2 linked regions of the Nodosilinea sp. FACHB-141 genome follow. The main gene of each other region encodes a partner of the protein of the gene in region 2 in a complex. Links are inferred from orthologs where the notes say so. Each region holds a gene or a part of one and is shown on either strand. Other genes may lie near its edges.

Region 1 (11,671 bases), on a different replicon or contig from region 2:
AGTCAGGCTACTTCTTGCGAAGACGATAGGTAATGCGCCCCTTAGTGAGGTCGTAGGGGGTTAGCTCTACCTTGACGCGATCGCCTGGCAAAATCTTGATGTAATTACGACGAATTTTCCCAGAAATGTGGGCTAATACGTTAAATCCATTATCCAAATCAACCCGAAACATCGCGTTCGGCAACGATTCAGTAATGGTGCCCTCCATTTCAATTAGGTCTTGCTTAGACAAGCTGAACTCTCCCTCATTACACAATCAACAGGCTGAACTCTAGCATAACCCCAGTAACTACTCGATCACTAGGCGCTTTAGGTCAGCATGAACTACGTCCATGGTTTGATTACCATCCACCGACACCAGCTGCTGACGGCTGCGATAGAAATCAATTAGCGGCTCTGTTTGCTCACGGTATACCTGAAGCCGGTTTAGAATTACCGACTCCTCATCATCGTCACGCCCCCGCTGCAGCAAACGAGCAACAATCACATCGTCCTCAACATCCAGGTTCACCACAAAGTCAACGGGCTGCTCAATCTGCTCCAGCAGCTTCTGCAAAAACTCAGCCTGGGGTACATTGCGAGGAAAACCGTCCAGCAGCCAGCCTGCTTGGGTATCGTCCTGCCCTAACCGCTCTTGAATTAAGTCCAGTATCAGCTCGTCAGGCACCAGTTCCCCAGCGCTCATATACTGCTCTGCTTTTTGGCCCAGTTCACTACCCACCGCCACCGCCGACCGTAGAATATCCCCGGTAGAAATATGAGGAACTTCGCAGTCCTTAGCCAGCAGCAAAGCTTGAGTGCCCTTGCCCGCTCCCGGCGGACCCAGAAAAATAAGTCGAGTCACTACTGCTTCACCATCCCTTCGTAGCGTTGGGAGATTACGTAGGTCTGAATCTGCTTAGCAGTGTCAATAGCAACACCAACCAGAATCAATAGAGAAGTGGCTCCAAAACCCCGGAAGGTTTGCACCCGAGTCAAACTCTCTACCGCACTAGGCACAACCGCTACCATACCCAGAAAAACAGCCCCTAGAAAGGTCAGGCGATTTAGAATACGGCTGATGTACTCAGTGGTTGCTTTGCCGGGGCGAATACCAGGGATGCTAGCTCCCATCTTCTTCAGGTTTCGCGACACATCGTCGGGGTTCATTACCAGAGACGAATAGAAATAGCTAAAGAAGAGAATGAGAACCAGGTACAGCGAAACGTAGAACAGCGATGTTGGATTCAGATAATTGTTGACGAACTGACTGAAACCAGGATTAGTGATGTACTGAGTCAGCGAAATCGGCAGCACCAGCACCGCAGAGGCGAAAATAATCGGCATTACTCCACCCTGGTTAAGCCGCAGGGGTAAGTAATTGCTCTGCTCCAAGTAGAGCTTGCGACCCACTTGGCGACGAGCAGAAATGATGGGAATGCGGCGAGTCCCCTCCTGCACAAAGACAATGCCCACAATCATTGCCAGAAAGGCCAGCATCAAAATAATAATGCCGCCCACCAGACCGCGATCGCCGCTCTGCGCCAGCTCAATAGTTTGACCTAAAGACCGAGGAAGAGTAGAAACAATGTTTAGAAAAATCAGCAACGAAGCACCGTTGCCGATACCACGCTCGGTGATTAACTCACCTACCCACATCACAAACATTGATCCGGCTGTCAGAGCAATTACCGTCTGAGCTACAAACGCAGGACCAGGAACTTCCGCAAATTGATAGAGCAAGAAGGAGGCCAGCAAGGTACTCTGCAAAATCGCCCAGCCCAGGGCTACGTAGCGAGTAATTTGGGAGATCTTGCGACGACCAGCTTCTCCTTCATTCTTTTGCAGGTCTTCCAGCTGAGGCAGAGCCGCCGTCAACAGCTGCATAATGATCGAAGCATTGATGAAGGGCAGGATTCCTAGAGCAAAGATACCCAGAGCGGACAGACCGCCCCCCACAAATATATCTAAGAAACCTACAAAGCCAGCCAAGCTGCCCGACTGGATAGAAGCACCAAAAGCTTGGCGATCAATACCTGGTACCGGAATAAAAATCCCTAGCCTAACTAATACCAGAAGCCCTAGGGTCACCAGCAAACGGCTTCGCAGGCCAGCGGCCTGGGCCATTTGCATAAATGTCTCCTGCGCGCTTGGATTTTTACCCCGACTTACGACCATGCATGTACCTCAGGCCTACATTTAGCAATACATTGACGGCAATAAGTAACCGCAGAATCTACGGTTACTTTCCCTGACTTTAGTCTAAAGGATGAGCGAGCCATCTCACTATGCAACAACTTCCCATGTACCGCCAGCCTGCTCAATTTTCTCTTTGGCAGACTGAGTAAAAGCTGCCGCTCTAACGTTTAGAGCTACACCAATTTCACCATGACCCAGCACCTTCAAAGGACCGTCATTGGTGGTCAATATACCTGCTTCGAGCAGAGACTCAAGCGATACCTCAGTCCCTGCTGCCAGATCAGATAGCCCTTTGACGTTGATAATGGTGTACTCCTTCTGATTGACCAGAGGGAAGTGCTTGAGCTTAGGAATGCGTCGGTAGAGAGGCATTTGGCCACCCTCAAAGCCAGGTCGGGTACCGCTACCCGAACGAGACTTTTGACCTCGCATACCAAAGCCACAGCTTGCGCCCTGGCCAGCAGAAATACCGCGACCGACGCGGCGACGGCGGCGCTTAGAGCCGACTTGTGGTTGTGCGTCGTTGATTCTCATGGCTGAGGAAAATAAAAACAGCGATACCGAAATGAATTAAATGTACAGGCTCTCAACCGGGATATCCCGTTCTTCAGCTACGTCAGCAAAGGTGCGCAGAGAAGCTAAAGCGTCTGCCGCAGCTCGAGCATTATTGAGAGGGTTGTTAGAGCCTAGCTGCTTAGCCAAGACGTTTCGTACCCCAGCTAGTTCAAGCACCGTGCGTACGGCACCACCAGCAATTACCCCAGTACCAGGGGCAGCAGGGCGCATAAACACCTTGGCACCACCGCCAATCCCATTGGAGGGATGAGGAATAGAGTAGGAACGAGTCAAAGGCACATCTACTAAATGCTTTTTGCCATCGGCTACACCTTTCTTGACAGCGCCAATAACATCGCCTGCCTTACCAACGCCAACGCCGACCTGGCCTTTCTCATTGCCGACAACCACAATGGCGCGGAAGCTAAGTTTTTTACCCCCCTTCACCACCTTGGTCACACGACGAATTTGAACAACGCGCTCCTGCCAGTCGGTCTTCTTTTCTTTAGTACGCGCTTCTTTGCGACGGTTTGCCATGCCTTTCCCCAGCCTTGTTTACATCAAGCAAAATCAGGTGCTTTATATCCAACAATCACTCTTGGCCTACAGGCTCAAGCCTGCTTCACGGGCCGCTTCAGCCAAAGCCGCTACTCGTCCGTGATACAACTTACCGCCTCGGTCAAAAACTACTTGAGTAATCCCAGCCTTTAGCGCGCGCTCAGCCACTAGCTTACCGACTACAGCAGCCGAGTCCTGAGTAGCCCCCGACTCATCCTTCAAAACGTCAGGCTCAACAGTCGAGGCAGCCACTAAAGTATGGTGAGCAGTATCGTCGATAATCTGAGCGTAAATATGCTGGTTTGAGCGGAACACGGCTAACCGAGGCCGCTCAGAGGTGCCAAACACACGGCGGCGAATGCGGACGTGGCGGCGACGGGTTAATTCTTTACGACTTGCTTTCATGGCTTATTTCTTCCCTGACTTACCGGCCTTACGTCTGACCTGCTCACCGGCGTAGCGTACACCTTTACCCTTATAGGGTTCAGGAGGTCGACTCGCCCGGATGCTTGCGGCAATGTTGCCTACTAATTCTTTGTCAATGCCGCTAATGATGACATTGGTGTTGTTCTCAACAACAAACTCAATGCCAGCGGGGGGTTCAAATATAACAGGGTGGCTATACCCGAGGCTGAGGTTCAAGTTGCGGCCCTGCACCTGTGCCCGATAACCAATACCCTGAATCTCTAGGCGCTTTTGGTAGCCGTTCGAAACCCCCTCAACCATATTAGCCACTAGGGTGCGGCAGAGACCGTGACGCTCGCGGGCTAGACGAGAATCATCTTTGCGGTTGACCAGAACAGTTTCCCCATCCTGAACCACCATTACTCCGCTGGGCAGGGTACGAGACAGCTCGCCCTTAGGCCCTTTAACCTGAATGTCCTGACCGTCAATTACGATTGACACTTTAGCCGGGACTGGGATTGGCCGTTTGCCAATACGTGACATGATGCAAAACTCCTAAATCCTTAGCACTCGATAACGCCCTTGATGACTAGCCGTTAGCTAACAACATTGCTGTTCAGCTACTTACCAGACATAGCAAAGCACTTCGCCACCAATACCCTGACGACGGGCATCGCGGTCAGTCATGATGCCGCTAGAGGTAGAAACGATTGCAATGCCAATACCTCCCAGCACCCGAGGTAGCTCTTTTCGATTGGAATACACGCGCAAACCGGGCTTGCTAACGCGAGTAAGGTTGCGAATGATGGGCTGACGAGTCTTGCCCTTGTACTTAAGGGCGACTACCAGTTGAGGACGCTCTTCAACAGTAGTTTCAGAGTAATCCGTGATGAACCCTTCTTCCTTAAGCACCTTTGCAATACTCCGGGTCATCCGGGTAGAAGGAATACCTACAGTTTGGTGCCGCGCCAGATTCGCATTTCTGATGCGAGTCAACATATCCGCAATTGTGTCGTTAGCAGCCATAGTTCTAGTACGCGTATAAACCTGTGTTAGTTGTCACGGAACGGCATACCCAATTCCTTGAGTAGCGCTCGGCCTTCTTCATCGGTGCTGGCGGTGGTCACAATGGTGATATCCATACCGCGAATTTGATCGATGCTGTCGTAGTCAATTTCAGGAAAAATCAACTGCTCTCGCAGACCCAAGGTATAGTTGCCGCGTCCGTCGAAGCTCTTAGGGCTAATGCCGCGAAAGTCACGAATGCGGGGCAGGGTCAGGTTGATGAGGCGATTTAGAAAGGCGTACATGCGGTCAGAACGTAGGGTGACCATAACCCCCACGGGCATGCCTTGACGAATTTTGAACCCTGCGATCGCCTTTTTGGCGCGGGTTACCACCGGACGCTGACCGGTGATTAAAGCCAGTTCGCTCAGAGAGGACTCCAGCGCTTTGGCATTCTGAGACGCTTCACCTAGACCCCGGTTGACGGTCACCTTAACAACCTTAGGAACTTGGTGAATGTTGTCGTACTTAAACTGTTCCATCAGCTTAGGTACAACGGTGTCTTTGTATATGGTCTTTAACTGGTCGGTCATGGGTCGTTTCTATCGCTTTCCTGGGCTTGGTCAGGACTAGAGGATGAACGTAAGACTAAAAGCCTTAATCAATGATTTCACCGGTCTTTTTCAGCATCCGCACCTTACGACCGTCATCAGTAAAGGTGTAGGCAACTCGGCTGGCCACTTTCTCCTTTTCGGAGTAGAGCATGACGTTGGAGCTGTGAATAGGAGCCTCTTGGGTCACAATCTGGCCCGATTCCCCTTCCTGCTGAGGCTTAACGTGTTTGGTGCGGATATTTACGCCTTGAACAACCACCTGGCTGGTTTTAGTAATAACGGTAAGCACTTCACCTACCTTGCCGCGATCGCGTCCAGCAATTACCTGAACGGTATCTCCTTTGCGCACATGCACCTTATGGCGCACGGGCTGCTTTGATGTTGTTGCCATTACAGAACCTCCGGTGCCAGCGACACAATCTTGGTGAAGTTTTTGTCGCGCAGCTCACGGGCTACTGGCCCAAACACGCGAGTGCCTTTAGGATTGCCGTCCTGGTTAATAATCACGGCCGCGTTGTCGTCAAAACGAATGCTCATACCGCTACTGCGGCGCAAGCCCTTCTTAGTGCGAACCACTACAGCCCGGACTACATCCGATTTTTTCACGGCCATGTTTGGCAGTGCATCTTTGACGACAGCAATGATTACATCACCCACTCCGGCATAGCGGCGATTACCACCCAGTACGCGAATGCACATGAGCTTCCGGGCACCGCTGTTATCGGCCACATTTAAGTACGATTCCTGCTGAATCACAATTCCCCCTATGCGTCTGCCGCACGATTAACAATGTCAGCTACCGTCCAACGCTTGGTCCGGCTCAGGGGACGGGTTTCAAGAATTCGCACCTGATCGCCTTCCTGGCACGTATTCTCTTCGTCATGGGCCTTATAGCGCTTTGTCCGCACCACAATCTTGCCGTACTTAGGATGGGAGGTGCGACTTTCCACAGCAACCACGACGGTTTTGTCCATCTTGTTGCTGACGACCATTCCCACTCGTTCTTTAACCGCCATCTAATTCACCTATTCCCTACGCTGTTACCGATTCTGTTGTGGCTGCTGCCACGGCGGTGGCTTGGGCCTCTGCCTCTGCCTCTAGGGCAATTAGCTGGCGTTCCCGCTGAACCGTCATAAGCTGAGACAGACGATGACGGAGGTGCTTAAACTGATGCACCTGCTTGTCGAGTTGGCGAGTAGCTTTTTGAAATCGCAGTTGAAATAGCTCACGCTTGGTTTCGGCGATCGCATTTAGCAGCTCTTCATCGCTCAGGCTGCGCGCCTCTTGAATCTTGGTTAATGCCATTGGCCTACGCCTCCTTGCTTTCGCGGGCGATGAACTTAGTCTTGAACGGTAGCTTGAACGCGGCTAGTCGCATCGCTTCCCGAGCAGTGGCTTCAGGTACCCCAGCAATCTCAAAAACGATTCGGCCGGGTTTCACCACAGCTACCCAAAACTCAGGATTACCCTTACCAGAACCCATCCGGGTTTCTGCGGCACGCATGGTCACAGGCTTGTCAGGAAAGACGCGAATCCAGATTTTGCCGCCTCGCCGTACATAGCGAGTCATAGCTCGACGAGCTGCCTCAATCTGACGAGCAGTTAGCCAGCAGGGCTCGGTTGCCTGAAGGGCAAAATCACCAAAGTTGATATCGCTGCCTCGCTGAGCCATTCCGCGCATACGCCCGCGGTGCTGCTTGCGAAATTTAGTTCGTTTTGGACTTAGCATGGATCGGCACTCTTGAAGTCACAGGTAAAATCAATCAAAGAAACGCGAGGACAGCCTAATCTTCATTAGAGCGGTCATCAAACTGCTGACGACGACGGGGCTGACGGCGACGAGGCTGAGCATTGGGGGAAGCAGCTGGAGCTTCCTCTTGACCGGGAATAATCTCGCCCTTAAAGATCCAAACCTTGACACCCAAAATGCCGTAGGTAGTTTGAGCAGTGGTGTAGGCGTAGTCAACATCAGCCCGTAGGGTGTGAAGAGGTACCCGACCTTCCCGAGTCCACTCAGTACGAGCGATTTCTGCACCGTTCAAACGACCACTCACCTGAATTTTGATACCTTCCACCCCAGCGCGCTGGGCACGCTGAATAGCTTGGCGTACCACCCGACGGAAAGAAACCCGGCGCTCTAGCTGCTGAATAATGTATTCAGCCACAAGAGCAGCGTCCGCATCTACACGGTTCACTTCCACCACATTGACGCGAATTTGGCGGTTCGAGTCCTTGAGTAACTTCTGCACACCCACTCGCAGAGACTCAATACCTGCTCCGCCCCGACCTACAACGACCCCAGGACGAGCAGTCCGCAACTCAAGATCAATTTGGTCAGCCTTGCGCTCAATGCGAATATCGGCAATACCAGCATTGTTCAAAGTCTTCTGAACATACTCGCGAATGCGATAGTCTTCCTGAAGCAAATCAGGATAACGAGTGCCCTCTGCAAACCAGCGAGAGCGGTGCTCTTGAACTATGCCAAGGCGAAACCCGGTTGGATGAATCTTGTGTCCCACGAACTAACCCTCTGGAAATTGGTTTTTGAACAACTGGTGTTTGGACAATGGAATCAATACAACAAGCTATTCAGCAGCCGGAGCTACAGCAATAGTGATGTGGCAGGTCGGCTTGCGAATTTGATAAGCCCGACCCTGGGCTCGCGGGCGAAACCGCTTTAGAGCTGGACCTGCATCAGCAAATGCTTCGCTCACTACCAAACCCGTTGGGTCAAGACCATTGTTGTGCTCAGCATTAGCTACAGCAGAACGCAACACTTTAATGATGGGTTCGCACGCTTTGTAGGGCATAAACTCCAGGATGATCAACGCATCCCGATAGCTCTTGCCGCGAATCTGGTCGAGCACCCGACGCACCTTACGGGGCGACATGCGTACATAGCGAGCTACCGCCTTAACCTGCTCTGAGGTATCCACAGCCATTTTTCCAGTTCCTCTACCTAATACCTAACGACGAGCTTTTTTATCGGTCTTGGCGTGGCCGCGAAAGGTTCGCGTGGGGGCAAATTCACCCAGCTTATGGCCCACCATCTGTTCAGTCACATAAACCGGCACATGCTGGCGACCGTTGTGCACCGCGATCGTATGACCAATCATCTGGGGCAGAATTGTAGACGCCCGCGACCAGGTCTTGATCACTTGCTTATCACCCCTAGTGTTTAGGGCTTCGATCTTAGAAAGCAGGTGGTCGGCCACGAACGGCCCTTTTTTTAATGAGCGAGACATGATGCTTCAGCCCTAACAACAATCAAGAAACAGCCAACAAATTGCCAATTAGGCGTTACGACCGCCACGACCCCGCTTAGATACGCGACGACGACGACGTACCACGTACTTGTCGCTATCCTTATTCTTCTTGCGAGTTTTGTAGCCCAGGGCTGGTTTACCCCAAGGGGTTACAGGACCAGAACGGCCAATAGGCGCCCGACCCTCACCACCACCGTGGGGGTGATCAACCGGGTTCATCACACTACCGCGCACCTCAGGGCGGCGACCCAGCCACCGCTTACGGCCCGCCTTACCAAGGCTGACGTTGCGGATATCGGCATTGCCGACCTGACCAATAGTGGCATAGCACTCACGACGCACTAGGCGAACCTCAGTTGAAGGCAGCTTAAGCGTGACGTAGTCACCTTCCTTAGCTACAACTTGGGCACCAGTACCAGCAGAGCGCACCATTTGTCCGCCTTTCCCAGCCTGCATCTCGACGTTGTGCACCGTTGTGCCCAGGGGGATTTTGTAGAGGGGCAGAGCGTTGCCCACTTCTAAAGGTGCATCAGGACCAGCCACCACGGTTGCTCCTACCGCTAGGCCAGCGGGACAGAGAATGTAGCGCTTTTCGCCATCTTCGTAATGAAGCAGGGAAATACGTGCGTTACGGTTAGGGTCGTACTCAATAGAAGCGACCTTGGCGAGCACACCTAGCTTATTGCGATGGAAATCGATGACGCGGTACAAGCGCTTATGACCGCCACCCCGATGGCGACAGGTAATTACCCCTCGGTTGTTACGCCCCTTGGGACGATGGGTGGAGTGAGTTAGAGACTTTTCAGGCTCGCTGCGGGTAATCTCGGCAAACTCAGAAACGGTTCGCTCACGAGTACCAGGGGTATAAGGTCGATAGGAACGGATGCCCATGGGAGTACTTGCTGGCTACACGGCTAAAGGTTAAGACGGTGAAAACTTGATCCCTAGAGATCAGGGAAAAGAGGAATGGTGTTCCCAGGGGCCAGAGTGACCACAGAACGCTTGTAATGAGGACGATGGCCTACAAAGCGCCCCATCCGACGTTTCTTCTTGGGAGGGTTGTAGGTATTGACCGACACGACCCTGACTTCAAATAATTCCTCGATCGCTGCCTTGATCTGCAGCTTGTTAGCACGAGGATCGACTTCAAAGACGTACTGGTTGTTCTCCAGCAGCAGGGTAGCCTTTTCGGTAATCAGGGGCCGACGGATGAGATCAGCCAAAGACGGAGTATTGTCGGCGTTAATCACTGTAAACCTCCTGAATAGCCTCTAGGGCAGGGGATGTAATGACAAGGTGGTCAGCATTCAGCAGATCGTGAATGTTGAGATTGGCAGCGGTAATCAGCTTGACATTCTCAAGGTTGCGAGCCGAGAGGTAGACCAGTTCTTGTCGTTCGGCAATGATCAAGAGAATCTTGGCATTGGGATCAATACCCCAGCGAGCGATGGCATCGAGCAGCTCACGGGTTTTGGGGCGAGAAAATTTATTCTCAAACCCTTCCACCACCACTAAATCATCAATCCGGCTCTGGAGGACGGTGCGTAAAGCTAACCGCCGCTCTTTGCGGTTCATCTTGACACTGTAGTCGCGAGGCTTAGGGCCAAAGATGACACCACCGCCGCGCCAGAGAGGAGAACGGTTAGAACCAGCTCGGGCCCGACCGGTACCCTTTTGACGCCAGGGCTTGCGGCCACCACCTCTGACTTCAGCACGGGTCTTAGTAGAAACCGTGCCTTGACGGGCGTTGTTCATCTGACGCACTAGAGCGCGGTGAACAATGTGAGAGGCAGACTCTTCTTTGGCAACCTGAAGATCTAAGGATGCCGTACCCGCCTCTTGGCCCTCCCAGTTTTTTACGACGCACTCAACCATTGTCTGAACCTATCTCTTAAAAAGCTTTGGATGCCCGAAAGTCAAAGACTTAAACCGCTTGCTGCAACCCTGGAAGAATTAGGCATTTACCCATTGGGCTGGAGCAATACTCAACAACCCACCGGGCTTACCAGGAATGGCACCTTTGATCAGCAGGATGTTGCGATCGCCATCTACCCGCACCACCTCCAGTTTGCGAATGGTCACGCGGGCGTTGCCCATTTGACCAGCCATCCGCTTACCGGGATAAACACGACCAGGAGTCGTACCTGCGCCAGTAGAACCAGGCAAGCGGTGGTTCTTGGAACCGTGAGCCATCGGACCACGGCGGAAATTGTGGCGCTTTTGATAGCCCGCGAAACCGCGACCCATGCTCTTGCCGGTGACATCCACCAACTGGCCCTGGCTAAAAGTTTCGGCAGTTACGGTCTGCCCCAACTCAAAACCATCGGCGGCATCAACTCGATATTCTTTCAAGTGACGCAAAGGAGCGCTGCTAGAGCGAGCCAGATGGCCCAACTCAGGCTTGTTGAGCTTCTTTTCGGTCACTTCATCAAAACCTAGTTGGATAGCTGCATAGCCATCGGTATCTAAGGTCTTTATCTGAGTAACAACGCAAGGACCGGCCTGCACCACCGTGACGGGGATAGCATTGCCTGCCTCATCGAATACTTGGGTCATGCCCAGCTTTTTGCCGAGAATACCGACTGCCACAGTCCTGTCTCCCTACTAACACACTACGAAATGCGCAGGACTCCCTAAATGGAAGAGCTTTGCGCATCAACGACATCAACTTTTGAACACCCCAAACCGAAAAGTTCATCGGGGGTAAGCGCTGCCGGCCTAAACCGGTCACGATTCAAAAGAAAGTTGACTTACTCTGACACAGCTGACCTTTGAGCCAGAACCGCAAACACCTTGGTGTTAGGGCATCAGAACAGTCAAATGCCAGGACTTGGGTAACCCGCTGGACTACTCAGTATCCTTTTTTGTCGGCGATTTACCATAGTACACTCCTTGTCAGCACATGTCTATAACCATTTTCAGAAAAGTTCTAAAGTTTGGCTGCTGACTTAACCTGCGCACAGACAGATCAACCAGATAAACGCTTCTGGCTAGCTAGGTTTACTCTCTGCATGAACGCAGTACAATAACACCTGATAGCCAATGGCCGAGGATAATTATGGCGCTGCTGACAACGGGTAAGCCCTTTAT
Region 2 (12,219 bases):
CATCGAAGGAGGCGATCAGTTCTCCCTGGGTGAGTTCGAGGGCATGGTTGAGATTGCCCGCCTTGGCGTGGTGGTTGTGGGAGCGCGTCAGGTACTGGCAGCCCAATTCTGCTGCTAAGGCTTTGATTTTAGGTCGGCGGGTGTCGTCGAGTAGATATACGGTTTTGCGCGAGTAATCCATCGCCTGACACCCGATGACGGTGCGGCGCAAGATAAAAGCCGGTTCATCGTAGGTAGGGATAAACACATCTACCCAGGGCTGGTAATGCCCCTGGATGACCTCGTGCTCTAGCGCATCGGCCTGGGAGCGGCGATCGCGCACCCGCAGCAGCAGCAGGAGTTGAATAATGCTGTTGGTGAGGCCAAACAGCTCCACCCCAAGCAGCAGCAGGCTAAAGGTGCCCTCTAGAGGTGAGGCAAGATTGAGGGTAGAGAGGCAGCGCCAGGCGAGATAGCGGGCCACCAAAACTAGCAAAATGCTAATCACAACGCACCGCGACCAGGGCCGAGGCCGGGGTGAAATGCGGGTGATGGCAAAGGCCAGCAGTAGCAGCACCACTGTGGGGGCCACCAAATATTGGACAGCCACCATGGGCACTTCAAGCCACATTGGAGGCTGACTCTGCAACACTTGGAATTGGGCAAAAATTTTGGTAATTCTCGTCTCACCCGCAAACCAAGCCAGCACAATGGCTGCCGATAGCCCCACGATCGCGGCCATGATCAAGGTCGCCCAGCGTACCGGCGGACGCGATTTAGCCTTGTCGAGCGGTTTGGAAACAGATCTCGATAGAGACGGCATGGCTGAAAGACGGTAAAGAGCAGAAGCGGCGGGTGCAGCCTCAGGCCAGCTAACCGAGCACTATCCAGTAAATTTTGGCCGACCTATCTGAGAGTGGCCTGAGTAGAGCAAGCACGCAGTAGCAGACATCCAGAAACCGGGCCTAACCTACCGCTATCGAAGACAAAGCTCGTAGTAGCCGGGCCACAACCCTGCCTACTGTACGCGTTAGCGCGTTATTCAGATGACGCCTACCCAACAGAAGGAGCGACCGCGCCCAAGTTTTTCTGGTGCGTTGGCCTCTAGAGCTGGTCTTCGACCATCGCCTGACGCAATTCTTCGTGGCCAAAGCTGTAGCCACCGCCGACGCGCCGCAGCAGCCCGGCCGTCACCATGGTCTCAAGCCAGGGGCGTGCCGCTTGGGGCAGGCCTTGCTTACCGCCCAACAGTAGCCGCACCAGGCCGTGCTGCAAGCTAAAGGACAACCACAGGGCGAGAATCACTAAACACCCCACGATCAGCCTTATGCGGCTGAGGGGCAACAGCATCAGCGGCGGCTGGGCGCTCACGGCCGCAGGTAGTACCAGCAGTAGCCCCAAAATCGCGCCCAGTACTGCCACCAGCACCACCGTATTCCGCAAGGCCAGTGTCACATCTTGATTGGGAGTTTGTCGAATTTGAGCCGCCCCAGGCACCCCGCCCTGGAGCAGCCCGACCAAACCTAAGCTCCAGCCCAGCACGGCACCTACGGCCCCGGCTCCGCCAAACCCGACTACCCCAAGGCCAAAGGGGCTGAGCACTAGGGCGGCCACGCTGCCCAACCCGAGACCCAGCACCAGGGCTAGCCCGCCGCAGGTGAGCGCTAGGGAAATTATGCGACCCATGGGAGCGATCGCCACCCCCAGCCGCACATAGGGAAAACTCTCCAGATCGATCTGCGAGGCCATCAGCCCCAGGGCCACTCCCAGCAGTAGGTTGCCGCCCACCAGTCCCATGATCAGGGCGATCGCTAGCCCCACTAGCAGCCGGTAGAGCAACTGGCGTGGCTCGGGCAGCCAGCTCCGATCTAGGTCATCCAAATAAAAGGTACGAGGGCGCTGGCTGAGCTGCTCGGCCAGCCATCCCAAAGTGGCTCGGTGCTGAGCTGAATTGCCCTTTGCCTTAGCCAATTCCTCATCCAGATACCGCTTGATTAGGTCGGCCCGACTGCGCAGGGGAGGCACCGCCAGATTGGGCATCGCCACCAGCAGGTTTAGCACCAGGGGCAGCCTGGCCAACTGCTGAAGCAGCTTGCTGCCCTTGATCACCGGCCACAGCTCGGGCCGGTTCTGGGCCACCACGTAGTCTTTGACCTGCTGGGCCGCTAGAGGAATGATGTTGATGCCGCCGTTGAACTGGTCAAAAGTGAGCCCTGACGACTCCAGCACCTGGCGACGGCAGCAGAGCAGGGCGGTTTGGTTAGGGTTGCTGCGCAGCAGGGTTTCAACCGCAGCGGCGCATTTGCGCTTTTGGGCGGTGGGCAGGTGGTCAAACCCATCGATTAGCAGCGTGAGCTGGGCATTGTCAATCCAGTAGCTGGCGTCGGATTTTGCTACCCGGTAATCGCGCCATAGGCTAACCATCAGCCAATCGCGCATGGTTTCTCCAGTCCAGGCTGAGACATCCACCAGCACCGGCACCGGCCCGCTGCGCTTCGCCAGTAGTTCGCCTACCGCCAGCAGGGTGTGGGTTTTGCCGACCCCCTCCTCGCCCAAAATCAGCAGGCGACCGTCGATGCCGTCGCGCTGAAACCGGTCGGCGATCGCCCCTACCGAGGTCAGCACCTCGTTGTCTTGGCTGCCAAACTTCAGCCCCCACACCCGATAGTTCATAGAAATATCGCGGCGCGGCGTGACCAGCGGCAACCCTGCCCGCCGGGCTGCGATCTGGCGATCGGCTGCCTGGGCCAGGGTCTTGAGGCTGGCCACCGTCGGCGGTCCAGGGAGCAGCGATCGCAGAAAAGTCGTCACCATGGGGGCAAGAGGAAAGAACCCAAATAGCAGGCTAGTAGCGGGGCACGGTGCGATCGACCAGCAGGGAATAGGCGTCGATGCCGCCGGTTACATTCTTGAGCTGGGTAAAGCCCTGCTGGGCCAGCCAGCCGCACATCTGGGCCGAGCGAATGCCGTGGTGGCAGAGCACGATGGTGTCGCGATCGCGCTCAAAGCGGCTGTGAATAGTCTCTGACCACTCGGCAAACTCGCTCAGGGGCAGGTTAGCAAAACCGGGCAGGCTGGCCAGTTCAAGTTCGCTGGGTTCGCGGACGTCGATTAGCTGCACTGCATCGTCGGCCTCGGCTAGACGCTGGGCCAGGGCCTCAACGCTGAGGGATGCGTAGGGGGCAGGGTTGGGAGAAACGGTCATAGGCCAACTCTAGAGGGCAACGGTAGAACGACGGGCTGAGGCTATCCGTTTAACTCTGCCAGGCTTTTGCAGGTTTACGCAACCTTAACTGATCGCTCCGGAAAGGTGCCTAAGAAGGTACCAGAAAGATGATATAACCCTGGGCACAACCTCTCCTCGGTAACTCCATGCCAACCCCTCCGATGAAAACCATTGGCCTGATCGGCGGCATGAGCTGGGAGTCAACTCTAGAGTACTACCGCCTTCTCAACCGAGCTACGCAGGCGCAATGCGGGGGGCTACACTCCGCCAAGATCATTATGTTCTCGGTCGATTTCGCCGATCTAGCCACCCTTCAGCACCAAGGTGACTGGGCAGAGATTTCAGACATTTTGGTGGAGGCCGCCCAAAAGCTGCAAATGGCTGGAGCCAGTATGGTGCTGATCTGCACCAACACCATGCATCGGGTGGCCGATGCGATCGAGGCCCGCATCTCCATTCCCTTGCTGCACATTGCCGACGTGACCGCCACCTGTGTCAAAGCCCAGGGCCTGCAACGCATTGGCCTGCTTGGCACCCGGTTCACCATGGAGCAAGGCTTTTATCGCGATCGCCTCTCTAGCCACCAGTTAGAGGTACTGGTGCCCGATGCCACCGGGCGCGAGGCCGTTCACCAGATCATTTACGACGAGCTGTGCCAAGGACAGTTCACGCCTACCTCGCGTGAGGCTGTTTTGGCGCTCTGTGAGCAACTGGTCCACGCCGGGGCCGAAGGCGTGATACTGGGGTGTACGGAGCTAGAGCTGCTGGTCGGTGATGCCACAGCGAGGGTGCCCCTCTTTCCCACTACCCGCATCCACGCTGAAGCGGCTGTGGCGCTTGCTTTGGGAACAGTCGAAACCTGACCGCAGTTTAAAGCACTGCCCTTGTGCTTGGACTCTAGTCATTTTGGCAATGACTATACCAAGCGCTAGCCACAACTCTAGAGTTTAGGCTACAGCACTAGGGATCCTGACAGCCCATCATCTGTGAGCCACAACCCTTGCCCATATTACGATCCGTTAAGGTTTGCGGGGGGTGGCGATAAGAGCTGAAATCTCTCGCTATAGACTGGTCAAAGATTAGGAAACCCTTACTGCATAGACCGTTTTGACCAACCTTTGAGGGCCTCCTTAAAGCTGTCAAACCCAGTCGTGACCCACATTGGAGTTTTGTTTCAATGTCCCATTCTGTCAAAATTTACGATACCTGTATTGGCTGCACTCAGTGCGTGCGCGCCTGCCCCACTGACGTTCTAGAAATGGTGCCCTGGGATGGCTGCAAGGCCGGGCAAATTGCCTCCTCTCCCCGCACCGAAGACTGCGTGGGCTGCAAGCGTTGTGAAACCGCCTGCCCCACCGACTTTCTGAGCATTCGAGTTTATCTGGGTGCTGAAACCACCCGCAGCATGGGTCTGGCCTACTAGGCACCCTGCTATTTAGCCATAGTTATCGTCATTAAGCTCCAGCCCCTGGGATTAACTCCCCCAGGGGTTTTTTGCGAATTTGCAGTTTAAGCTAGAGCGATCGCAGCTTCGCCTACATGTTCAGTTCCTCCCCCCATGCCGATTTCCTCGACCAGTGGCGCTTCGCCCTAGCTCCCTACAACCTGGGGTACAAGGTCAAGCTGGTATCCCAGCTCATGTATCGCGATTTTTTAGAGCGGCTAGAACCCTACGGCCTCACCCCCTTTCACTACCTGGTATTGTGCTGCCTGTGGGAAGAAGACGGCCTGTCAACCTCGGGCATTGCCGACAAACTCAAGCAGCTTGGGGCTACCCTCACTGGGGTTGTCGATCGCATGGAAGATCGGCACCTGGTGTATCGCGAGCGCGACCCTAGCGATCGCCGCATCATTCGCATCTGGCTCACTGACGAGGGCAGGAAGCTGATGGATATACTGCCCGCTATTGGCGCAGAGACTATTCAGCGCGCCACAGCCGGGGTCTCGGAGGCCGATCAGGCTGCCGTTACGCAGTTGCTGGAGCAAATTATTCATAACCTCACCTAAGCAATAACGCCGGCCTGTTGACCCTATCAAAATTACTTAATATATTGACTATTAGTATATTAAGTAAATTGGCTGACACTTTTTGAGTCAGTCAAGAGCTTTTGGTCAAATTTAGAGTATTTGGGAGAAAGCTATGGCAAAACTCAGTCTCAAACAAAAAAGCTGGCTGGTTTCGGCTCACATCGCCTTTGCAGCTCTCTGGACAGGCGCAGTACTGAGTATGTTTTTGCTCTCGCTACGGAATACCGCCTCTGACAAAGGGGATGCGCTTTATGCACTCAACTCTGCCATTAATCTGCTTGATGACTATATAGTTATTCCTGCCGCCATTGGCTCAGTGCTCACTGCCACAGCGCTTTGCTGGGGTACCAACTACGGCTTCACCAAGTTTTACTGGGTAATCACCAAGTGGATTTTGACAACTGGGCTAGTGGTATTCGGCACCTTCTGGCTGTTTCCCTGGGGCAACGGTGCTGAGCAAATTGCCTCTGTGGAAGGGTTACAAGCTATGACCAATCCCACTTATGCCTTTAAGGCCAAAGGTGTTTTGGTCGGCACGCTGGTGCAGGCCATCTGCCTGCTGATTATTGTTGGCATCTCGGTGCTTAAGCCTTGGGGCCGACGCGCTCCAGGCATGCCGCCCCAAAAGAACGCATTGGGCTAAATCTAGCCCAATGCGGTTGCTATCAGCAAAGCAAGGGTGGTGTAGGGCGATCGCGCCTCCAACCTACCCCACCTGCTGCGATGCCTTCACCTGGGGCTGGGGCTGGGGCTGGAACTGGAAGAGGGTGTAGACCACGTTGCGGCGAATGCCCGTCATCATGTCGAGGAAGACCTCGTAGCCCTCGCTCTTGTACTCAATCAGCGGGTCTTTTTGGCCATAGCCACGCAGGCCCACGGTTTCCCGCAGGGCATCCATCTGCTGCAGGTGGTCGCGCCAGAGGCTGTCGATCTGCTGAAGGATAAAGAAGCGCTCGGCCTCGCGCATCAGCCCCGGCTTAACCTGGTCAACCTGGGCCTCCTTGATGTCGTAGGCAATGCGGGCCTGCTCGTGGAGGAAGGTGCGGATTTCGCCCACAGAGAGGTCTTCAAGCTGCTCGGGGGTGAGGTCGGCGAGCAGGTAGACAAACTCCTTCACTTTGCCCACCATTTCTGGCAGCTTCCACTCTTCGGGGGGCAGCTCGGGGTTGATGTAGGCGTTGACGATGTCATCCATGGTTTGCTCGGCGTAGCCAATCACCATTTCTTTGAGTTCGTTGCCTTCGAGTACGCGGCGGCGCTCGGCGTAGATGGCGCGGCGCTGGTTGTTCATTACCTCGTCGTACTCAAACACCTGCTTACGAATGTCGTAGTAGTAGGTTTCGACTTTCTTTTGGGCGCCTTCGAGCGATCGCGTCAGCATGCCCGACTCAATTGGCATATCCTCTTCGACCCGGAAAGCGTTCATCAGACCGGCGACGCGATCGCCGCCAAAGATCCGCAGCAGGTTGTCTTGCAGGCTCAAGAAAAATTTGGTGGAGCCAGGGTCGCCCTGGCGGCCCGCCCGGCCTCGCAGTTGGTTGTCAATGCGACGCGACTCGTGGCGCTCGGTGCCAATCACGTGCAGGCCGCCTCGCTGAATCACTAGCTCGTGCTCGGCGCTGGTTAGGGCTTCATACTCGTGGCGAATGCGGTTGTACACATCGCGCAGCTTTTGAATGACGGGGTCATCGGTGGGGGCTTTTTCGGCGGCGACGGCTAGCTTGTCTTCGGCCTGTAGCTCGGTCAGGCTGCGATCGCCGTAGGTGGTGACGGCAAAGTCGACGGTTGCCTTCAGCTCATTGATAGTATCCGCCGACAGCTCAATAGGGAAGATATCGGGCGAGGCCTTCCAGGTTTTGACCTTTTTGCCGGGGGCAAAGCCCTGGGCAGGGGCGCGGCCTTTGGTGCCCGGCACCGCCGTCACCGAAAACTCATCTTCGTCCTCAGGCTTGACGATGCGGGGCATCAGGTACTCGCGCACCTTGAGTCGGGCCATATAGTCGGCGTTACCGCCGAGGATAATGTCGGTGCCGCGCCCGGCCATGTTGGTGGCAATGGTGACCGCGCCGCTGCGCCCAGCCTGGGCAACAATCTCCGACTCGCGCTCCACGTTCTCGGGTTTGGCGTTAAGCAGGTTGTGGGGCACGCCGCGCTCGTTGAGCAGCGCCGACAGCACCTCCGATTTTTCTACGCTGGTGGTGCCCACCAGTACTGGGCGTCCCGCCTCGTGCATCTCGGCGCACTCTTCGGCCACGGCCTTCCACTTGGCCTCTTCGTTTTTGTAGACCACATCGGAGAGGTCGCGGCGAGCAGCGATGCGGTTGGTAGGGATGATTGTGACTTCAAGCTTATAGATGCGCTCAAACTCGGCTTCTTCGGTCTTGGCGGTGCCGGTCATGCCCGACAGCTTGGGATAGAGCAGAAAGAAGTTCTGGTAGGTAATGCTGGCCAGTGTCTGGGTTTCAGGCTGAATTTCTACATGCTCTTTAGCTTCAATCGCCTGGTGCAGGCCATCGCTCCAGCGACGACCGGGCATGACTCGCCCGGTAAACTCGTCCACAATAATGACTTCGTCGTTGCGGACGATGTACTTGACGTCCTTAGCAAACAGTTCCTTGGCCTTGATGGCGTTGAAGATATAGTGGGCCCAAGGATCTTTGGGGTCAAACAGATCCTGCACGCCCAGCAGCTCTTCAGCCTTGATGAAGCCTTCGTCGGTGAGCAGCACGTTGTGGGCTTTTTCGTCGACTTCGTAGTGCTCTTCGGCGTGGAGCTCGCGGCTAATTTCGGCGGCGCGGTTGTACTTCTCGCCGGGGCGATCGACTTGGCCCGAAATAATCAGCGGCGTGCGGGCCTCATCCACCAGAATGGAGTCAACTTCGTCGATGACGCAGTAGTTAAAGGGGCGCTGCACCACGTCTTCCATGGCGGTGGCCATGTTGTCGCGCAGGTAGTCAAAGCCAAACTCGCTGTTGGTGCCATAGGTGATGTCGCAGCCGTAGTTGAGCTTGCGCTCGGCGGGCGACATGCCCTGCTGAATTAGCCCTACGGTGAGGCCCAAAAAGCGATGAATTTGCCCCATCCACTCGGCGTCGCGGCGGGCTAGGTAGTCGTTCACTGTGACTACGTGAGCCCCCTTACCCGACAGGGCATTGAGGTACGAAGGCAAGGTTGCCACTAGGGTTTTGCCTTCCCCAGTTTTCATCTCGGCAATCTGGCCATCGTGGAGCACCATGCCGCCAATCAGCTGCACGTCAAAGTGGCGCATGCCCAGCACCCGTTTTGAGGCTTCGCGCACAACAGCAAAAGCTTCGGGCAACAGGTCGTCTAAGGATTCGCCCTTTTCGATCCGCTGTTTGAACTCTGCGGTTTTGGCCGTTAGGGCTTCGTCGGAGAGCTGCTGAATCTCTTCCTCCAGCAGGTTGATCTCGACCACGTCGGGACGATACTTCTTAAGCTTGCGCGCGTTGGGGTCACCGAGGAGGTTCTTTAGCATGAATTAGCCAGATCAGCGAAGGGTGCTGCACTTAGTCAATCGCATATGGAGACTACTCTGCAAGGAGAAATGTCCACACCTGGGCCAGGAGCAACGGCGGCAGGGTCGAAAGACGGGGCGAAAGTGCTTTTCTATCCTATCACTTGGCTTGAGGAGGCGCCCGTTTGGACCGGCTGTAAAGCAATGGCTGACGCAAACATCCTCTCAAAGAGGACAGGAAAACAGAACACTCCGGAAGCAGCACAGTTTCGTTGGCTTGGGGCTATAGCGGCAGCTGTAATTCTGGACAGTCGAGGCGAGCATTCGGGTCTGTATGCAAAATCAGCTTTGGGCGATCGCAAACCCTCCATCTCCTCCCTCCGACGCCCCGTCTTTAGGTGTAGCTCTTTGTTACAATTTGGGTCGCGCCCCAGCGGCGATCGACCCTTCAGCCGCTGCCCCCGTCTACCCTTGCGGAGCACCTTGCCCCTATGAATATGGCCCAGCAACCGCCCCTGCCGTCGTCACCTCTGTCGCCGTCGCCGTCTCGTCGCCTGCATCGGGCCACCTTAGAAAACATGCTGCAATCCTCAGAGGCTGTTACCCCCCCGTGGACCATCGAGGACAGCGAGGAACTCTACCGCATCCACAGCTGGGGAGAACCGTACTTCTCGATCAATGCTGACGGACATCTAACGGTGTCGCCTCGGGGCGATCGCGGTGGCTCACTCGATCTGTTGGAGCTGGTAGAGGCCATCAAACAGCGCAACCTCAACCTGCCCCTGCTGATTCGCTTTTCGGATATTCTTGAAGACCGCATTGAGCGCATTAACGCCTGCTTTGCCAAAGCGATCGCCCGCTACAAATACAGCGGTGTGTATCGGGGCGTGTTCCCGGTCAAATGCAACCAGCAGCGGCAGCTGCTCGAAGATGTGGTGCGTTATGGCAAGCCCTACCAGTTTGGCCTAGAGGCTGGGTCCAAGCCCGAGCTGCTGATTGCCCTAGCCACCCTCGACACTCCAGGCGCGCTGCTGATCTGCAATGGCTACAAAGACAAAGACTACATCGAGACCGCTATGCTGGGCCAGCGTCTCGGTCAGCAGCCGATCATCGTCATCGAGCAGATGAATGAGCTGGAGATTGCCATTGAGGCCAGCCAGCGGCTCAACATTCGCCCAGTGCTGGGGCTGCGGGCCAAGCTCAGCACCAAGGGCAGCGGCCGCTGGGGCATTTCGGCGGGCGATCGCGCCAAGTTCGGTCTGACTGTCCCGGAGATTCTGGCGGTGGTCGATCGCTTGCGCCATGCCAACATGCTCGACTGCCTCCAGCTCTTGCACTTCCACATTGGTTCCCAAATCTCAGCTATCAGCGTGGTCAAAGAGGCTTTGCGAGAGGCCAGCCGCATCTATGTCGAACTGGCAGAGCTGGGCGCGGGCATGCGCTATTTAGACGTGGGCGGTGGCCTGGCCGTTGACTACGACGGCTCTAAGACCACCTTCTACGCTTCCAAAAATTACAGCACCCAAAACTATGCTAACGACGTGGTGGCCGAGGTGCAGGAGGCCTGCCGCATCAAAGGGATAGCTGTCCCCACCTTGGTCAGCGAGAGCGGTCGGGCGCTGGTGTCTCACCAATCCGTGCTTGTCTTTGACGTGCTGGGCAGCAGCGATGCCCCCTCCCACGAAGAGGTGGAGATGCCCGGCGACGACGACCACGTGATTTTGCGCGAGCTTTACGAGATCTACCAAAACCTCACCCCCAACACTGTGCAGGAGCTCTACAACGACGCGGTGCAGTTCAAGGAAGAGGCGATTAGCCTGTTCAACTTTGGCTATCTCAGCCTGTCGGCGCGGGCGCGGGCCGAGCGGCTGTTTTGGGCCTGCTGCCGCAAGGCCCTGTCGGTGGTCAGCGATGCCGATTACATTCCCGAAGACATCGAGGAGCTGCACCAGAGCATGGCCTCGATCTACTACATCAACCTGTCGGTGTTTCAGTCGATGCCAGATACTTGGGCGATCGAGCAGCTGTTCCCGATCTTGCCCATCCACCGGCTCGACGAAGAGCCGAGTTGTCGGGGTACTCTGGCCGACCTCACCTGCGATAGCGACGGCAAAATTACCACGTTTATCGATCTGCGCGACGTGAAGCACGTGCTGGAGCTGCACTCGCTGAAGCCCGACGAGCCCTATTACCTGGGCATGTTCTTAGGCGGGGCCTACCAAGAGATTATGGGCAACCTGCACAACCTGTTTGGCGACACTAATGCGGTGCACATTCACATGACCCCCAAGGGCTATCAGGTGGAGCAGGTGGTCAAGGGCGACACCATGACCGAGGTGCTGGGCTACGTACAGTACGACGCCGAAGACATGATTGAGAATATTCGCAAGCGATCGGAGCGGGCGCTGCAAGATAGCCAGATCACCTTGGAGGAGTCGCAGCTGTTGATTCAGCACTACGAGCGCAGCCTCAGCCAGTACACCTACCTGACCTAAGCCACAACCAAAAAGTCTGGGTGCGTCCACGATAGGCAATGACGCACCCGGACTCCAAATCTCAATTCAGCAGGCTCTTGGGAAACCTCAAGCAGCCTCAATCAACCAAATCGACCCGATACGTAGTCTTGGGTCGCCTGTTCGCTTGGGTCATTGAAAATTTTCTCAGTATCCCCGTATTCCACCAGATAGCCGACCTTGTTGCCAGACTCGGTCGCCTCGGCGTTAAAGAACGCTGTTTTGTCGGAAATTCGCGACGCCTGCTGCATGTTGTGGGTAACGATGACGATGGTATAGCGCGTCTCTAGCTCCTTCATTAGCTCTTCGATCTGGAGGGTCGAGATCGGGTCAAGGGCGGAGCAGGGCTCATCCATCAAAATCACTTCGGGCTCAATGGCGATCGTGCGGGCAATGCAGAGGCGCTGCTGCTGGCCGCCCGACAGAGAAAGGCCACTTTGCTTGAGCTTGTCTTTGACCTCGTCCCATAGGGCAGCCCGCCGGAGAGAGTTCTCAACGAGCTCATCCATATCGCCCTTGTAGCCGTTGATGCGAGCGGCAAAGGCAATATTTTCGTAGATCGACTTGGTAAATGGATTGGGTTTTTGAAACACCATGCCAATGCGGCGACGCACATAAACCGGGTCAATATCTTTGGCGTATAGATCGGTGCCATGGAACATCGCCTTGCCCTCAACCCGCGCTCCGCGAATGAGGTCATTGGTGCGGTTGAAGCAGCGCAGAAGAGTGCTCTTTCCACAGCCCGATGGACCAATAAAAGCGGTGATCTCATTCTTAAAGATATCAAGGTTGATATCCCGTACCGCTAGGGTTGATCCGTAGTACACACTGACGTTCTTAGCCCGCAAGGCAGCCTCAGTGGCAACTGGGCTGACAGATTGTGAAGTCATGACGTTACTCTACGCTGCAACTAAAAAACTTGCGCTAACCCTACTTCTGAAAGCGATTCCGCAGATAGATGGCGGTGGCATTCATCAGTAACAAAATTACCATCAGTA

The links.
Region 1: the proteins of secA (region 2) and secY are in contact, whole or in part, in a crystal structure (PDB 3DIN), measured with the Thermotoga maritima proteins. The link is inferred for Nodosilinea sp. FACHB-141 from one-to-one orthologs. Residues at the interface, in WP_004082002.1 of Thermotoga maritima: Glu261, Ala262, Arg263, Lys300, Ala301, Arg302, Thr303, Ile304, Ile305, Leu323, Tyr324, Asp325, Pro326, Val329, Ser330, Tyr333, Ile336, Lys340, Phe345, Val349, Glu363, Phe364, Tyr374, Ser375, Gly376, Gly377, Glu393, Ile395, Thr482, Ser483; in WP_004081795.1 of Thermotoga maritima: Glu108, Gly109, Glu110, Glu111, Ala236, Glu237, Arg238, Arg239, Ile240, Thr241, Ile242, Gln243, Tyr244, Ala245, Arg246, Arg247, Val248, Thr249, Gly250, Arg251, Arg252, Val253, Tyr254, Gly256, Ala257, Ser258, Thr259, Tyr260, Leu261, Pro262.

Annotation. Positions count from the first base shown.
Region 1 is NZ_JACJPP010000011.1:57,507-69,177, reverse strand. The notes cover bases 1-2,806. They hold secY (preprotein translocase subunit SecY), read right to left. Parts: upstream 2,158-2,806; coding sequence 844-2,157; downstream 1-843. Other genes in these bases: rpsE (30S ribosomal protein S5), read right to left, coding at 2,749-2,806; rplO (50S ribosomal protein L15), read right to left, coding at 2,266-2,712; H6F59_RS08905 (adenylate kinase), read right to left, coding at 290-844; infA (translation initiation factor IF-1), read right to left, coding at 8-232; H6F59_RS08915 (DUF1611 domain-containing protein), read left to right, coding at 1-2. In the rest of the region: more of rpsE, read right to left, coding at 2,807-3,270; rplR (50S ribosomal protein L18), read right to left, coding at 3,337-3,696; rplF (50S ribosomal protein L6), read right to left, coding at 3,700-4,239; rpsH (30S ribosomal protein S8), read right to left, coding at 4,321-4,722; rplE (50S ribosomal protein L5), read right to left, coding at 4,749-5,294; rplX (50S ribosomal protein L24), read right to left, coding at 5,359-5,706; rplN (50S ribosomal protein L14), read right to left, coding at 5,706-6,071; rpsQ (30S ribosomal protein S17), read right to left, coding at 6,080-6,331; rpmC (50S ribosomal protein L29), read right to left, coding at 6,348-6,620; rplP (50S ribosomal protein L16), read right to left, coding at 6,625-7,044; rpsC (30S ribosomal protein S3), read right to left, coding at 7,100-7,834; rplV (50S ribosomal protein L22), read right to left, coding at 7,901-8,257; rpsS (30S ribosomal protein S19), read right to left, coding at 8,282-8,560; rplB (50S ribosomal protein L2), read right to left, coding at 8,609-9,472; H6F59_RS08820 (50S ribosomal protein L23), read right to left, coding at 9,526-9,828; and more genes. UniProt on the Escherichia coli protein: The central subunit of the protein translocation channel SecYEG. Consists of two halves formed by TMs 1-5 and 6-10.
Region 2 is NZ_JACJPP010000022.1:280,263-292,481, forward strand. The notes cover bases 5,740-9,093. They hold secA (preprotein translocase subunit SecA), read right to left. Parts: upstream 8,730-9,093; coding sequence 5,940-8,729; downstream 5,740-5,939. Other genes in these bases: H6F59_RS23775 (hypothetical protein), read left to right, coding at 5,740-5,876. Outside these bases: H6F59_RS23745 (glycosyltransferase family 2 protein), read right to left, coding at 1-802; H6F59_RS23750 (NACHT domain-containing NTPase), read right to left, coding at 1,084-2,793; H6F59_RS23755 (rhodanese-like domain-containing protein), read right to left, coding at 2,825-3,184; H6F59_RS23760 (aspartate/glutamate racemase family protein), read left to right, coding at 3,367-4,068; photosystem I iron-sulfur center protein PsaC, read left to right, coding at 4,383-4,628; H6F59_RS23770 (MarR family winged helix-turn-helix transcriptional regulator), read left to right, coding at 4,745-5,212; more of H6F59_RS23775, read left to right, coding at 5,346-5,739; speA (biosynthetic arginine decarboxylase), read left to right, coding at 9,287-11,203; phosphate ABC transporter ATP-binding protein PstB, read right to left, coding at 11,305-12,111; phosphate ABC transporter permease PstA, read right to left, coding at 12,152-12,219. UniProt on the Escherichia coli protein: Required for protein export, interacts with the SecYEG preprotein conducting channel.